DNA from 2 places in the Neobacillus sp. BF23-41 genome. Region 1 is predicted to be linked to the other one. Evidence: predicted binding sites of a transcription regulator. Region 1 holds the regulator's gene; the other holds the start of a gene.

The links. The regulator Rex, encoded in region 1, represses fermentation and respiration genes when NADH is low (regulators of the CRP and FNR family bind a similar motif). The targets are predictions, from matches to a motif close to TTGTGAAATATTTCACAA.
Region 2: a site for Rex is predicted at 1,674-1,691, ahead of AB7942_RS21025 (cytochrome C). Genes of this name have one in related genera too.

What each region holds. Positions count from the first base shown of each region.
Region 1 covers NZ_JBGBPR010000017.1:1,798-10,227, reverse strand. Annotated here, with positions in the region: gene dcuS (DcuS/MalK family sensor histidine kinase) at 1-1,151, opposite strand, end outside; gene AB7942_RS21565 (sulfite exporter TauE/SafE family protein) at 1,347-2,099, opposite strand; gene ystJ (NADP-dependent malic enzyme) at 2,326-3,573, opposite strand; gene AB7942_RS21555 (redox-sensing transcriptional repressor Rex) at 3,732-4,388, opposite strand; gene moaC (cyclic pyranopterin monophosphate synthase MoaC) at 4,425-4,922, opposite strand; gene AB7942_RS21545 (ABC transporter ATP-binding protein) at 5,100-7,019, shown strand; gene tsaD (tRNA (adenosine(37)-N6)-threonylcarbamoyltransferase complex transferase subunit TsaD) at 7,308-8,333, opposite strand; gene rimI (ribosomal protein S18-alanine N-acetyltransferase) at 8,330-8,430, opposite strand, start outside.
Region 2 covers NZ_JBGBPR010000016.1:66-8,495, forward strand. Annotated here, with positions in the region: gene bshB2 (bacillithiol biosynthesis deacetylase BshB2) at 143-814, shown strand; gene AB7942_RS21020 (Crp/Fnr family transcriptional regulator) at 852-1,595, opposite strand; gene AB7942_RS21025 (cytochrome C) at 1,840-2,283, shown strand; gene nosZ (Sec-dependent nitrous-oxide reductase) at 2,301-4,166, shown strand; gene AB7942_RS21035 (hypothetical protein) at 4,375-4,944, shown strand; gene nosD (nitrous oxide reductase family maturation protein NosD) at 4,945-6,285, shown strand; gene AB7942_RS21045 (ABC transporter permease) at 6,249-7,046, shown strand; gene AB7942_RS21050 (ABC transporter ATP-binding protein) at 7,043-7,720, shown strand; gene AB7942_RS21055 (FixH family protein) at 7,717-8,430, shown strand, end outside.

The DNA.
Region 1 (8,430 bases):
TCCTTTATCTTTTTTGTCACAAAGCCAATTTCGCTATTTCGATGGTCAACCGTTTCACTGATATATTCGACCACTTTTTCATAATAACCTGTATGGACCATTCCCAAAATAACATGAAGTTTATTCATAAACTCATGGGCCTGAGCCCGAAGTGCGTCAGCATATATTCTAACTCCGGTCAGTTGTTCAGCAAGCACCTGTATTTCTGTTTTATCCCGAAAAGTAGCAATCGCGCCGACTACCTTATTACCAACGATCACAGGGACTCGGTTGGTTAAAATGGTCATCCCATTTATATTCTGTTCTTCATCCAATTCAGGTTTACCAGTTTTTAATAAATCACCCAAGCGAGTAGATGACATATATTCTTCGATATTTGTCCCCATCGGGTTATCTTGCAGGCCTGCTTTATCGAACAGCTTTAAGGCCGCTCGATTGACGAGTGTTATGTTAGACTGTTGATCAACTGCCACAATTCCCTCACGCACCGATTGAAGCATCGCGCTGCGTTCCTCTAATAATTTAGCAATCGCAAATGGCTCAAGCCCAAGTAGGATTTTTTTTATATATCTGGCTAAAATCACGGCCCCGAGAACACCGATTAAGATACCAATCATCGTCCCAATATAGATCCCTATTCTGCTCTTATTGACGGCCGTTTCCACATTATCAAGAGAAATCCCAACGGCTACTGCCCCGATCTGTTTCCCATTTGCATCCTTAATCGGCGTAAAAGAACGTAAAGAAGGTCCTAGAGCTCCTTTTGAAATAGATTCATGCTCTTTCCCTTTTAGTACCGGCCCTTCATCTCCACCCTTGAATTGTTTGCCAACTTCTTTGCTATCAGGATGGGATTTACGGATCCCCTTCATATCCATCACAACAATAAAGTAAACGTTTGTCACTTTTCTCATTTCATTCGCAAACGTTTGGATTTCCTTTACATCCCGTTCTCCACTCATCGCATCAATCACAAGCGGACTATGAGCAACCATTCGAGCCACATTTCTCGCCTTCTCAGCCTGACCTTTTTCCGTCTCCTTAGCAATTCTCGAACTGATAAGTAAATCTGTTATCAAAAGTGAAAAAGTAACCACCATACACACAAAGACAATAATTACCGTCTGTAAACTCCATCTTCCCTTTCTCATATTTCCCTCCATCTTTGAGAAGGCGACAGGCACCATTCTGATTTCCACCTGATGACATACTAACCAACAGGGTTAGTAAACGCAAAAAGGCTGCAAAGCATTCTTATGAAAATACATTGCAGTCTAAAAGCTTTCTTTAACTTAGGCTGGCCTGAGGATTAATTTTCAAAGTTAACCATCCTTGCGAATGATGCCTTAACTTATGAGCAAAATAGCTCCTGCGATAATAGGGGTCAGGACCATCGCACTTTTTAATACAGGCTGCGGAGCAAGGGCTGTAAACTTAGCCCCGACATAGGAGCCAATCATCGTTCCTCCTACCACTTCAACTAACAGGGTTAAATTCAGGTATCCTTCGAAATAGTAGCCGATTCCTCCTGCTAAAGCGATTGGCAAAATAACGAGCATTGTTGTACCAACTGATTGTTTAAGCGAAAGTCCCATGATGACCAGCAACCCGATTTGAATGAACGGCGCAGCACCTATCCCAAATGTACCAGACAACAATCCGGTAACCAACCCGACGACTGCCGCTTTCTTAATGAGAAGCAGGTTGCCAGGTTTCACTTTTTTGTTGTTTGCCTTTATTTTTTGAACAATAAATAAGCGTACAACCAGTATTACAGCCGACAAAAATAACATCCCTGCTGTTAACCAATGCAAAGAATGGATCGGAATCAAACTGGCTAGTTTTGAACCTAAATAGGAGGCAACTGCACCAAATCCACCGACGATTAAACCGGTTTTAATTGAGATATTTCCTTGACGAAAATGACTGTAGGCACCTGACATGCTCGTAAACACCATCGCTGCTAGTGATGTCCCTAACGCCATATGTATTGGTACTCCAAAAATAACTGTTAAGATGGCAATAATAAAGCCGGAGCCGCCCGCCCCAACAAATCCTAATAATATCCCAAGCACAAACATCGTCAGCACAATCGCCAACTTCATCCCCTCCGATTGCAAAACCCTAGATGTCCTTCTAGGAAATGTTAAAATTACTTACCTAAAAACGTGCTCATACCCACCGATTTAAAAAAGAAAAAAACTATCATTCATTATTGTACTAAAAATTTAAAAGGTATATTGGAAATATGCCCTAATTCCCAAAATTTGAAAGACTACCTCTAGATTGAGGTAGTCCTCCCTTAAAAGCTTGATTTTACTCGACCTAAACATGAACTGGTTGTTTTGCTTCCGCTAGTGCTAATAGGCGTTGTTTAATTTCCTCAACATTGACAATTCTTTGAGCTACCCCTGTTTCCATTGCAGCGGAAGCAACTGCTGCTGCTACTTGTGCTGCGACCCTAGGGTCAAAAGGGTCTGGAATAACATGATCAGCATGAAGTTCTTCATCTGAAATTAATCCAGCAATTGCATAGACCGCGGCGAGCTTCATTTCCTCGTTGATTTCCTTTGCACGGACATCTAAAGCGCCGCGGAAAATTCCTGGGAAAGCAAGCACATTATTAACCTGGTTCGGAAAATCAGAACGTCCTGTACCCACTACAAGTGCTCCTGCTTCTTTGGCCGCATCGGGCATAATTTCCGGTACTGGGTTGGCCATGGCAAAGATAATCGGGTCACGGTGCATAGAACCAACCATTTCCTTTGTAACGGCCCCAGCTGCTGATACCCCCACAAACACATCTGCGTCAAGGAACGCATCGGCTAACGTTCCTTGTTTTTGCCCGCGATTTGTCATTCGCGCCATTTCATCTTTGAATCGATTCATTCCGAACGGGCGGCCTTCATAAATAATTCCTTTTGTATCACATAAAATAACATCCTTCACGCCCATATGCAGCAGGAGCTTAACAATTGCTACTCCAGCTGAACCTGCTCCGTTTACGGCAACACGAATATCTTCAATTTTTTTATCCGCTAATTTTAATGCGTTGATTAGACCAGCGGCTGTTACAATCGCGGTTCCATGCTGGTCATCATGAAAAACAGGAATCTCGCAGGCTTGGCGGAGGCGGTCTTCAATTTCAAAGCATTGCGGCGCAGCAATATCCTCCAAGTTCACTCCGCCAAATGTTGGTTCTAGCAGCTTGACGGTTTCTACGATCTGGTCTGTGTCAGTGGTGGCCAAGCAAATGGGAAAGGCATCAACATCTGCGAACGATTTGAATAACACGGCCTTTCCTTCCATCACAGGCATCGCAGCTTTTGGTCCAATGTTTCCAAGCCCCAGGACCGCTGTCCCATTGGATACAACTGCGACAAGATTGCCCTTCGAGGTATAATCATAGACTTTATTTTCGTCTGCATAAATGACCAAACATGGCTCTGCCACACCGGGTGAATAGGCAAGGCTTAAATCTTTTGCATTATGTACTGCCACCTTAGAATAAATCCCAACCTTGCCTTGGTGTTCCTTGTGCATTTTTAACGCTTCATCCCGTAAAATTGACATTGAATTTCCCCCACTTCCCGGCTAGTAACCGCTTGCATTTTATCTACCTACATCTTAGTGCATAAGAAAGTATTTTTATAGATTATGTAATTAAAAAAAGCAGGGATTTAATATACAAAAGGCCTTCCACAAATTTTGTGGAAAGCCTTTTTAACTAATTATTCTTCATCTATTTCGACCGTTGGATAATGCTTTAAAAAGTAGACTAGCGATTGAAGCTCCACAGCCAAGTCAATATGATGGACCCTTATTAATGGTGGAACATTTAACCTCGCTGGAGTGAAATTTAAGATCCCTTTTACATTCGCTTGGACCAGTCGATCGGTTATCATTTGAGCGGCAGGAGCCGGAACCGTTAATATCGCCACTGAAATATTAGTTTCTGATAACACCTTCTCTAAATCATCCATAGGATGAACGGGTACCTCGCGAATCATAGTTCCCATTTTGTCGGGATCCACATCGAAGGCGCATTCTATTTTTGTGTTATTATTTTTTAAAAAGTTATAGTTTAAAAAGGCAGTCCCAAGATTTCCGACTCCTATTAAGGCAACCTTAGTTAATTCATCCTGATCTAAGGTCTTTCGGAAGAAGGATATTAAGTAATTAACATTATACCCATAGCCCTTTTTTCCTAACGCACCGAAATAGGAAAAGTCGCGGCGAATCGTTGCTGAGTCTACCTTTACTGCTTCACTCAATTCCGCTGAAGAGACCCTTTGCTTGCCTGAACTTTGCAGGTTTTTTAGAAATCGATAATAGAGGGGCAGCCGTTTTGCTGTCGCCTGTGGTATTTTCGTTGTTTCATTACTCATAATCTCCCACACCCCATGAATGGTTTAGTTAAAAATTTATTTAACTCTTTCATCTCTTTTAAAATCACCGTTTTTACCGCCTGTTTTTTCGACAAGATACGTCGGTCCAATTACCATACCTTTATCAACGGCTTTACACATATCATAAACCGTTAAGGCACATGCGGATGCGGCTGTTAACGCTTCCATTTCTACGCCTGTGTTCCCCTTCGTTTTAACGGCTGCAGCAATATATAATTGATAGTTCTCATCCTTATCCTGTTCCCAAGAGAAAGAAATATTAACACCTGTTAATGGAATCGGATGGCACATTGGAATCAAATCCCATGTCTTCTTTGCTGCCATGACAGCTGCTATCTGGGCCACTGCTAAGACATCGCCCTTCTTCATCTCATTATTAGTTATTTTATCATAAATTTCTTTACTAACGGTAATGCTGGAATGAGCAAGCGCCGTACGTGCCGTTTCCGGCTTATCACTGACGTCGACCATTTTTGCTCTGCCTTCTTCATTAAAATGCGTAAATTCTGCCATATAAAAAATCCTCCCATCAAATCATACACTATTTTTCCTTATATGTGTGTGAAACTTTGAACTATATATTACATTTTATGTCGGTTTAAGACTTCACTCCGCTAATATGGCGAGCAGTTTATTGCCGACATACCGGGAATAAGGTACACTTATCCTATGTAATAGAGGTGAATGAGAATGATTTTGCTACAGGTTAATCAATTACAAAAATATTATGGTGCTGACCTTATTTTATCGAATATTAAGCTCGAATTACAAACTCGGGACCGTGTTGCCCTTGTTGGACGCAATGGGGCGGGAAAATCGACATTATTGAAGATTATAGCCGGACACTTGTCACATGATGGCGGAGAAATCATCAAGCCAAAAGAGGTGACGATTGGCTATTTAGCTCAAAATACTGGGTTAGAATCATCATTATCCATATGGGATGAAATGCTGACGGTTTTTGAACCGCTGCGATTAATGGAAAAACAACTCCGCACACTTGAAGAACAAATGGCTGATCCCCTCGTTTTTGAAGACAGTGGCAGGTACGAAAGAATCCTAAAAGAGTACGATCATCTTCAGGTCAAATTTAAAGAACTGGGAGGGTATCAGTATGAGGCAGAGATGCGCTCCGTCCTTCATGGGCTGAATTTCCATGACAAATCCTTGATGATATCTAGTTTAAGCGGCGGGCAAAAAACTCGTCTAGCCCTTGGTAAACTCTTGTTAACCAGGCCTGATATCCTAATATTGGATGAGCCCACAAACCACCTTGATATTGATACGCTTTCCTGGCTGGAGCAATATTTACAAAGTTATCATGGGGCGATTTTGATCGTTTCCCATGACCGCTATTTTTTAGATAAAGTTGTTACTCAAGTTTATGAAGTTTCCCGTAAGCAAATCCAAAGGTTTACAGGCAACTATAGTTCTTACCTTGATCAAAAGGCGGCAAATTATGAGCGTGATTTAAAGCTTTTCGAAAAACAACAGCAAGAGGTCGCGGATCTCCAAGACTTTATCAACCGGAATTTAGCGCGGGCATCGACAACCAAACGTGCCCAAAGCCGTCGTAAAAAGCTTGAAAAGATGGAGATGATGGATCGTCCATTAGGCGATGAAAAGTCTGCTTCCTTCTCGTTTGAAATTGAAAAACAAAGCGGAAATGATGTTTTAACAGTGGATTCACTCGCTGTTGGGTACGAGGGTGATATGGTTTCAGAGTCCATTTCTTTCCGGGCCTATAAAGGTGAAAGTATCGCCTTGGTCGGACCGAATGGTATCGGCAAATCAACACTTTTAAAAACAATAATCAAAAAGTTGCCTGCACTTGATGGAACCATACTCTATGGGACAAACCTTCAGATTGGGTATTACGACCAGGAGCAAGCTGAATTGACCTCCAATAAGCGGGTCTTAAATGAACTCTGGGATGACTATCCACTAAAAAATGAAAAAGAAATACGTACGGTGCTCGGTAATTTCTTATTTTCTGGTGATGATGTCTTAAAAATAGTTTCCACCTTAAGCGGCGGTGAGAAAGCCCGTCTAGCATTAGCTAAACTGATGCTGGAGAAAGCAAATGTGTTAATTTTGGACGAGCCTACCAACCACCTTGACTTAGATAGTAAGGAAGTTCTAGAGAATGCTTTAATAGATTACCCGGGCACGATATTGTTTGTCTCACACGATAGGTATTTTATTAACCGGATTGCCACAAAGGTCTTAGAACTTAGTCGTCATGGAAGTACAGAATACCTCGGGGATTATGATTATTATTTAGAGAAGAAACTAGAGCAGGAAGAACTTGCGGCACTAGCCATGGCCGCAACAGCAAAAAGGGCAGCACAAACGGATGCTTTTGAAAAAAACTCTTATCAACAGGATAAGGAAAGTAAAAAACAAGAGCGTCAGCGCAAAAGGAAATTAGAAGAAATGGAACAACGAATTGAAGAGCTAGAAGAGCAAATTCAAGAATTCGAGCAGCAATTATGCGAACCAGACATTTTTCAAAATCATGAAAAAGTGTTGGAAATCAACATAAAAAATGAAAAGGCAAAGTCTGAACTCGAGCACTTAATGGAAGAATGGGCGGAACTTGCTGAATAATTATGCAAAAACCAGGCATTCGCCTGGTTTTTTGTTTATTATGACAATTATCGACAAATTTTGATATGATGGCAATAATTCATTAAGTTATACACTTTTCCACATTCTTATTCACAATACAAACAGGACAGTTTCAATGTTATTTTTACTTTTCCACATTATCCACAATAAATTCCTTACTTATCCACATTATACACAGATAACACCCCACTTATCCACATTCACCAGTTTTTGATCTGCATTTTTATAAAATCTTATCAACAAAAAAACTCTTCTTATCCAGAAGAGTTATTCATTGTATATTTCGATATCCAGTCCCGGGTTGGCATTTAGGGAAAGGTCTGCTCTAATTCCTTTTTCGAACATCACGCTTCCAGCAGCAGCAATCATCGCTGCATTATCAGTACATAGGGATAATGGCGGAATCACTAATTCAATTCCAGGTTTCTCTGAAAAGGTCTTTTCCAAAGCATTTCTAAGGCCTTTATTGGCGGCAACTCCGCCAGCCACTAATACTTGTCCTACCCCATATTCAGCGACGGCCTTTTCTGTTTTCTTCACTAACACTTCAATCACGCTGGCTTGAAAGCTTGCAGCAAGGTCTTCAGGGGCAATTATCTCACCGCGTTGCTCGGCATTATGAACCGTATTAATAACAGCAGATTTTAAGCCGCTAAAGCTAAAATCATAGGAACCTTCTTCTAACCATGCCCGAGGTAAATTAATTGTCGGATTTCCAGCCTGCGCCAAACGGTCAATATGTGGACCACCAGGGTACGGCATGTTTAACGTTCGCGCAACCTTGTCGTAGGCTTCACCAGCAGCGTCATCCCTTGTTTCGCCGATGACTTCAAAATGTCCATGTTCCTTCATATAAACAAGCTCTGTATGCCCGCCTGAAACGACCAGAGCAAGGAGCGGGAATTTTAACTCAGTGACAAGCCTGTTCGCATAAATATGTCCAGCAATATGGTGGACTGGAACTAGTGGTTTGTTTTGAGCAAATGCCAATGCTTTCGCGGAATTTACCCCAATTAAAAGAGCACCGACTAATCCTGGTCCTTCTGTGACAGCAATGGCATCAATCTCAGCAAAAGTAACATTTGCCTGCTTCAATGCTTCCTCAATGACAATAGTCATTTGCTCTACATGGTGGCGGGAGGCTATTTCTGGAACCACACCACCGAAGCGTTTATGACTTTCAATTTGCGATGCGACAACATTTGCCGCAATTTCTCTGCCATTTTTAATAATGGCGACAGCCGTCTCATCACAGCTTGTCTCAATACCCAAAATCCATTGATCTTTTTTCATAAATTTACCCACATCACTAAACCATCTTCCTGATTATCTGAATAATAATTTTTGCGGATCCCGCCATTTTGAAAACCAAGCTTTCGATAAAGAGATT
Region 2 (8,430 bases), on a different contig from region 1:
GCTAAGCGCCTGCGGGGTCTCCCCAGCCCCGTCCTCCCGCAGGAGTCTCGCGCCTTCCGCTCCAATCAACATGGCTAATATATCAACAATAACCATTAATACAGCCATTGATAATAGGCAAGGCCCGAAAGGAGAATGATTTATGGAAAAAGAACGTCACCTCTTGGTCGTTTTTCCGCACCCTGATGATGAGGCATTTGGTGTGTCCGGGACGATTGCGACCCATGTACAGAACGGCACTCCTGTCACCTATGCGTGTTTAACCTTAGGAGAAATGGGACGCAACATGGGGAATCCCCCGTTTACCAATCGCGAAAACCTGCCGAAAATTAGGAAAGAGGAATTGAAGGAAGCGGCTCGGGTGTTGGGCATTCAAGACCTGCGCATGCTTGGATTCCGTGATAAAACGATTGAATTCGAAGACGAAGAGAAACTCGCCAACAAAATGTTAGCATTGATTGAGGAAGTCAACCCTTCTCTTATTATTACCTTTTATCCAGGCTATTCCGTTCATCCTGACCATGATGCCACCGGTGCGGCGGTTGTTCGGGCAGTTGGGAAGATGCCTGCTGCCGTGCGGCCAACCCTACACTGTGTAGCCTTTTCGAATAATTGTGTAGACGAAATTGGGGAACCAGACATCGTCAATGATATTAGCCCCGTCGCAGAAACAAAACTGGCTGCCATCCAAGCTCACCGGTCGCAAACCGAGCAGATGTTTATTGGTATGGAAGAGAAGTTGAAAAATCAAGACCCACAAATGATGAAGTGGATCAACAACGAACGATTCTGGACATACAAATTTGATAAGTAAACGAAAAGCCCTTCATAGCGAAGGGCTTTTTTCAATGTTAATATTCCCTGTGCAGCAGTGTACATAGCGTACACCAATCCCGGATAATAATCTTCCTCGACTTCATATCAATAATCCCATCTTTTTTTAGCTTGGAAAAAACACGGCTTACGCTTTCTCTCGTCGTGCCAACGACGGTTGCAAACTCTTGAATCGTCAAGGGAATCTCAATATCCCATCTGTTTAGACCATTATTAAGTTTATTTCCCAGGCGCTCTAATGTCTTCACTGTCTTCGCATATACATCGAGCAAGGCAACATCTCGTAATTGTGAGGTCATTTCCCGTAAGGCATCGCTCATATAACTGATCATTTGCATCGACAGCTCTGGGTGGTTGAATAAATCCCGTTCTAATTCCAACTTATCCAAAAAGAAGATCTTTCCATCCTGGAGCATAGTCGCTGTCGCTGGATAGCATTCTGTCCGCTTTGTAAACAAACAGGCTTCTGCAAACACATCCCCTTTTTGCTTCACACAGACAATAATTTCATTGCCATTCTCATCCTGCTTTGTCAGCTTAACAGCACCTGAATGAACAAAATACACCCCCTTGGCCACCTCCGCCTCAGAAATGATCTGTTCCCCCTTTTTCAACTCCAGCGTTTGAATCCTCTTTTCAATAATCGAAAGCGACTTTTGTGATAGATCCTTAAAAATAACAATTTTTCGAAGCAAATCCGTTTGTATTACTTCTTGATAGACTCCTAGATGCGGATCTTTTAAACAATCGACTCGATTCATCCTTCTCACCACCCCTTTAAAGAACTCTACTTTTGATAAATACTTACCATCTATTGTAAACAACTCCATCCGCTGATGTAGTGACGAAATTCACAAAATGTTCATTGTTATAAAGCCAATTGAAACAATCGGTTTCACATAACGTTCAAAATCTACAAAAAAGGTGTGAGTTAGCTCACATTTTTCTCCCTCTTGAGCGGTTAGGATGAAGGTGTTCATTTTATATAAAAAGGGAGGAAAAAAAGTGAATAAAGCCATTATTAGTTTTGTAGTCTGTGCATTACTTGGCTTTGGACTTGGCTACTTAGTGTTTGGCGTAATCATGGGGGATTCCGAAAAACAGCCTCAGGTGGCACAAACAGAAACTACAGAAACTGCTGCTGCCAAAGATGAAAGTACGGATGCAAAGGAAGCAACAACCGTTTCAGCTAATGAGGATAACATCCTTAACAAGAAGGGCTGTCTTGGCTGTCACAGTGTTGAAGCATTAAATATTAAGGGCGGTGCCGTAGGACCGGACCTTTCCCAAGCATTTACTAACGTGGAAGGGAAACATGGCAAGCCGATTGAAGAATTCCTGAAGGCGCCTACTTCTGCCGTTATGTCAGGCGTTATTGGCAAAAATCCATTATCAGATGTAGAACGCAAACAAGTGTTAGAACTACTTAAACAAGCTTCTGAAAAATAAAAAGGTGGTGTAATTAGATGAAAAAATGGATTCCGATTGCATCGGGTCTGCTTGCAGGGTTTGTTGCAGCAACGATCTCTTTTGCCGATTTCTCAGCAAAGACGAATACGGAAGCTTCTTCAAGCACTAAGAACGATGCAGAAAAGGTGTTTGTGCCATTCGGTCAAAAGGATGATTATTACCTATTTGCCTCTGGCGGCCACTCAGGCCAAATGTTTATTTATGGGGTTCCGTCGATGCGAAAAATTAGAACGATTCCTGTATTCTCTCAAGATTCCGCAACAGGATACGGTTTCGATGAGCATTCCAAAAAAATGATGGGCGACTATACATGGGGCGACCTTCACCATCCAGCCTTTTCAGAAACAAAGGGCGACTATGATGGAAAATATATGTTTGCTACTGATGTAGGAAACAGCCGTGCCGCCGTTGTAGACCTTAAAACATTTACGACGAAAGATATCATTCAAGTTCCGAACACTGCCGGCCCACACTGTGCAGCATTCGTGACAGAAAATACAGAGTACATGTTCCTGCCAACACGTTTCGCCGTTCCGCTTGGCCAGAAGTATGAATCTCTTGATGACTTCGGCACACAATACCGTGGTGTTATGTCTGCTGTAACCTTTAATGAAAAGAATCAAAAACTAGGTATTGCTTATCAAGTGGCACTTCCGCCATGGTCCTATGACCTATCTGATGCTGGTAAAAAAGAATCAGGTGATTGGGCGGTAATGACAACTTATAATACCGAAGAAGCGACTACTAATCTTGAAATTAACGCATCACAAGCTGATCGTGACTATATTGTTCTTTTTAACTGGAAAGAGCTTGCGAAAATGGTCAAGGAAGGCAAGTACGAAAATGTTGGCGGTCAAAAAATGATTTTCCCTGAAAAACAAAAAGGCGGAATTTATTTAATTCCTGTCGCTAAATCACCACATGGTGTTGACGTCACACCAGATGGAAGGCAATTCATCGCTTCAGGAAAATTAGCACCGACAATGACTGTCTTCTCGTTTGAAAAAGCGTTTAAAGCGGTCGCAAACAAAGACTTCGCTGGTGAACGGAATGGGATTCCAATTCTTAATTACAAATCAGTGATGGAAAGAGAAGTAAACCCTGAAAACGCTTTAGGACCGCTTCACACTCAATTTGATGACAAAGGCATGGCCTATACAACGATGTTCATTTCTTCTGAAATCGTGAAATGGGATCCAAATACAGGTGAAACATTAGACCGTGTGCCTGTTCAATATTCCCCAGGACACTCTGTTGCCGCAGAAGGTGATACCGTTGCACCAGATGGAAAATGGATTATTGCTTTAAACAAGATTGCTAAAGACAGTTACTTGTCTGTCGGACCTTCCCATCCTGAGTCAATGCAATTGATTGATATCAGCGGTAAGATGAAGGTCATCCAATCTTCACCAGTAGACCCTGAACCGCACTATGCACAAATGATTAAAGCGGATAAGATTAAAACGATTAATGTATATCCTAAGGATGTCAAGAATAAGGAAGCCGTTTACAAGCAGAGTGATACGAAAATCGTCCGCAATGGCAACAAAGTTGACGTATACGGTATTGCGATGCGTTCGAAATTCATCTTTGATGCAAAAGCAAAACGACCAGACGTCATTGAAGTGAATGAAGGAGATCACGTCACCATCCATCTGACGAATATTGATTTCGATGAGGATATTACACACGGATTTGCCATCAACAGCTATAACTTAAACATGGAAGTTCAGCCTGGACAAACCAACACAATGGAATTTGTCGCGAATAAAGCGGGAACCTACCCACTTTATTGTACAAACTTCTGTTCTGCGCTCCACCAAGAAATGAACGGTTACTTCCTTGTAAAACCTAAGAAATAATATGTTGGAGATGGGTATCAATTAAATAGATTGATACCCATCCCTGTTTACAAATCTTATTATCGATAAAATCTAGTTGCAGCGCCTAGCCCCTCTTTGGTCTAAGTCAATCCCTTAAGAAGGCAAAAAACGCCTTCTTGAAGGGCTTGCCTTATGCTTGTCGGGGCTGAGCAAGGCGCTTCCACTTTATAATAAAGGCGATGTTAACATGAAGGGTAAAACGAAAAAATTATCAGTGGTTTCTTCGATATTAATAGTTGTTTCAGCCATTTTGATGGTCATCTCATTATTTTTCCCGTGGTGGCAAATGATTTTCTTTGCTCCGCAATATCCAGAGGGACTAAATATCATTGTTTACCCAAATAAACTCGAAGGACAAATTGACATTGTTAATGGTCTCAACCACTATATCGGGATGGATAACTTTAGTGAAGAAAACTTCCCTGAATTGAGCTATCTTGCCTATCTTGTTGGTGGTTTAGTTATTCTTACCTTACTAACCGCCGTCTTTCGAAAAAAATCTATTCTTTATGGATTGATTGGCGTGTTTGTAATTGGCGGCTTACTTGGGGTGATTGACCTGCGGCAGGCACTTCATGATTTCGGAACAAATTTAAGCCCTGAAGCACCCATTAAAATAGATCCTTTTGTACCGCCGATTTTGGGACATAATACAGTAGCAAACTTTATTACCAACAGTGTGCTTGGCCCTGGTTCCTATTTACTTATTGGAGCATTTATCCTGTTACTCATTCCGTTATGGAAGGATCGAAAGTAAATGAAAAAAACTGCGCTCTTATCTTTCATTTTTTCTCTATTTCTACTGATGAGCCCTGAGAAAAAGCTGGCCGCCGAAAATTTACAAGCAACCATCGACAGCCTGAAAGATGGGGCGGTATTACAGCTTGAAAATAAAACATATCAGGGCAATATTGTCATCAACAAAGCAATGACGATTATTGGCTCACCTAAAACCGTTATTAAGGGCGACGGAACGGGGAACGTCATTTCCATTAAAGCCCCTCATGTGAAGCTGAGCCATCTAACGGTAACGCATGGAAGTATGAACCGGAACTCTGCTGAGGAATACGCGGCCATCAAGATTTATACAAACAGCAACGTTGTCGAACATATCAACATCCGCGACTCCTTTCACGGCATATATTTAAGCCAGGCTCACGATAATACGATTCGTGCTAACCATATTAAGGGAATGGGCAAGGGCAAAATCGCCGAGCAGGGAAATGGAATTCACGTTTATTATGCAAATGATAATCTGCTTGAAAAGAATACGATTGAAGGCACCCGGGACGGGATGTTCTTTGAATATGCCAACAACAATCACAGCTATGAAAATAATATCAGCCAGACAAGATATGGACTGCATTACATGTATTCTGACGAAAACATTTTTATGAAAAATACCTTCACGATGAATACCGGCGGCGCAGCCATTATGAACTCCAATCATTTGAAGCTCGAGGATAATCAATTTATCGTTAACTATGGCAACCAATCATTTGGCCTATTACTCCTCCAAGCCAATGATAATTTTATCGCCAATAATACCTTTTACATGAACCAGCGTGGTTTGTATATCGATCAAGCGACAAGAAACGAATTTCGTCACAACAAAATCGTTCAAAACCAAATCGGAATTGAACTATGGGCGAGTTCCAATGATCAAGTATTTACATTAAACCAAATTTCCGAAAATACGATTCCTGCGGTAACTCTTGGCGGCAATAATGAGAATAATTCCTGGAGCAAGGATGGCAAAGGGAATGACTGGGGCAGCGCGTTCCCGATCACTGATTTAAACCAAGACCGCATTGGGGATTTTCCAATAACCTATCGTTCATCTTTATATCAATTAATGGAGGACCAAGAATTATCCTATTTATTTTTAAAAAGTCCGGCCCTGAAAATATATGAAAAAATGAATGCCGCACTTACAAACGAAGCCATTATGTTTAATGACCCACACCCATTAACAGCGTCAAATGGAACACATACGAAAGCTATTTTCCTTATTGTCAGCTTACTAATTGTGGGGATTTTAATAAAGGGGAGACACCTACTATGCATTACATTTGGAAGGAATGGAAGGAAAATATAAGAGGAAAAGGGCTTTGGCTAAGTCTAAGCATTATTGTTCTCATTTCAATCGCGATTTTATTTCGTTCCTCAGCCCTTTCATTTGATAAAGGCTTTTATGTGCTCTTAATCAACTTGTTTGATACGATTATCTATTTTATCCCGATTCTATGCCTATTTATCGGGGCCTTCTCGATTTTTCAAGAAAAGGAACAAAAAACATTGATCATGCTGCTAACAAAGACAGACTCTTTCGGAAGCTTCCTAATTAAAAAAAGCCTTGGGCTTTATGCAGTCGTCCTTGTCCCGCTGATTACGTGGTTTTTCATCTATTTGTTTCTATTAAAATTTAATTTCCAACTCGATATAAAGGGCTATTTTATCTTTGTGGCAGCAATCGTTTGTATGAGCCTCGTCTTCCTGCAAATAGGTGCGGCCATCGGTAGTTTTAGCCGCTCGCGGATGCAGATTTTAGGGTTTACGATCCTCGTCTGGTTTTACTTTTTCTTCTTACATGATTTTATCTTGCTGTCGTTCTTACCTGATGTCACCTATGAAAATGTGAAACTATTTTCTTCCGTCTACTTTTTAAATCCGCTTCAAGCGATTCGAATGTTTCTAGAAACAGGCACGGGGGTATATTCCTTTGGCCATATGTCAAGGCTCTTACAAGCATTTATGTGGACGAAACCCGTATTCTTCCTGCTCGGAAATCTGTTGTTCTGGCTTATCACTTCGTTTTTAACAGCGATTGTTTTCAACCGTAAGGAGGGGTACGAATGATCAAAGTAACGAATTTAAACCAATCGTTTGGAAAAAAAAATGTCTTAGATTCCATCAATCTAGACATTAACCCAAACGAAATATGTGCCCTTGTTGGCCGCAACGGGGCCGGAAAATCAACGTTCATCAATAGTCTGCTTGGGTTACTGCCAGTGAAGCAAGGGGACATTTTGATTAACGGGACTGCTGTTAACAAGAAAAATGTTGAATGGAAAAAGACGATTGCTTATTTGCCGGAAAAATTCATGCTATATCCGATGCTGACCGGTCTTGAAAATATCACCTTCTTTGCAGAAGCTGTGACCAAGACTTCCAATCAGGAACGGATCGAGCAGGTGCTACGCTCGGTCAGCTTGTGGGAGGACCGTGGTGTTCAAGTGAAGAAATATTCCAAAGGGATGCTGCAGCGCCTTGGTTTAGCAATCACCCTTTATCAGGATTCAAGCCTGCTCATTCTGGATGAACCAACGAGCGGCATCGACCCGCTCGGAAGAAAAGAAATTTTGGAGGTCCTTGGTTCCCTCCATGATAAAACGATTCTGCTGTCTTCCCACCATCTCGATGAAATCAAGCAGATTTGTACCCATGTCGCCTATTTGGACAATGGAAAAATGGAAAAGTTTACAGTAGATGAATTCTTACAAACTCATAATTTAGGAGGAATCAGTTCATGAAGACACGGATTATCTTTAGCTTGCTTCTGCTGATTGCCTTAATCACAGGATGCAGTTCAGGCCCTGACTATAAGGTAACAATGACGAAGGACCTTTATTTCGTCAAGGACACAGCGATGCCCTTTGAAATAAAAGTAACCGAAAACAACAAGGCCGTAAAAGGGCTCGATGTATCTGCCCAATTATCGATGACCAATATGGACCATGGCAGCTATGATGTTAAGCTTGTGGAAGGCAAAAATGGGACCTACTCCGGCAAAGTGAACCTGCCGATGGGCGGTAAATATGAGGCCGCGTTTACATTAGAAAAAGAAGGCAAAAAGGCAGAGAAAGTCATCGATCTAAATGTGACCAAGCCAAAAGGTGTCGCCATCATCAACGGCGAATGGATTACCAATGAAGATGTCAGCTTCTATAAGTTTATTAACCAGTTACAGCTGGAAATCAACCGTGAGAGCGCGCAGAAAAAATACACGGGTAAACAGTTAGAGGAAGAATTGGCTTATTTAGATTCCCAGGAAAAAACACTTGAGGATAAAAATCAATTATTAACGCAAATTATCCGCCTTCGTGCGATGGCCTTACTGGCGGATGAAAAGGGCCATAAAGCTGCCGAGACTGAAGTGGGTGCAGCCCTCCTCAAAGCGCGCGAACAATATAATCAGTTCGAATCCGCTAAAAAGCTAATTAATGAGTACGGCGCAGATAAA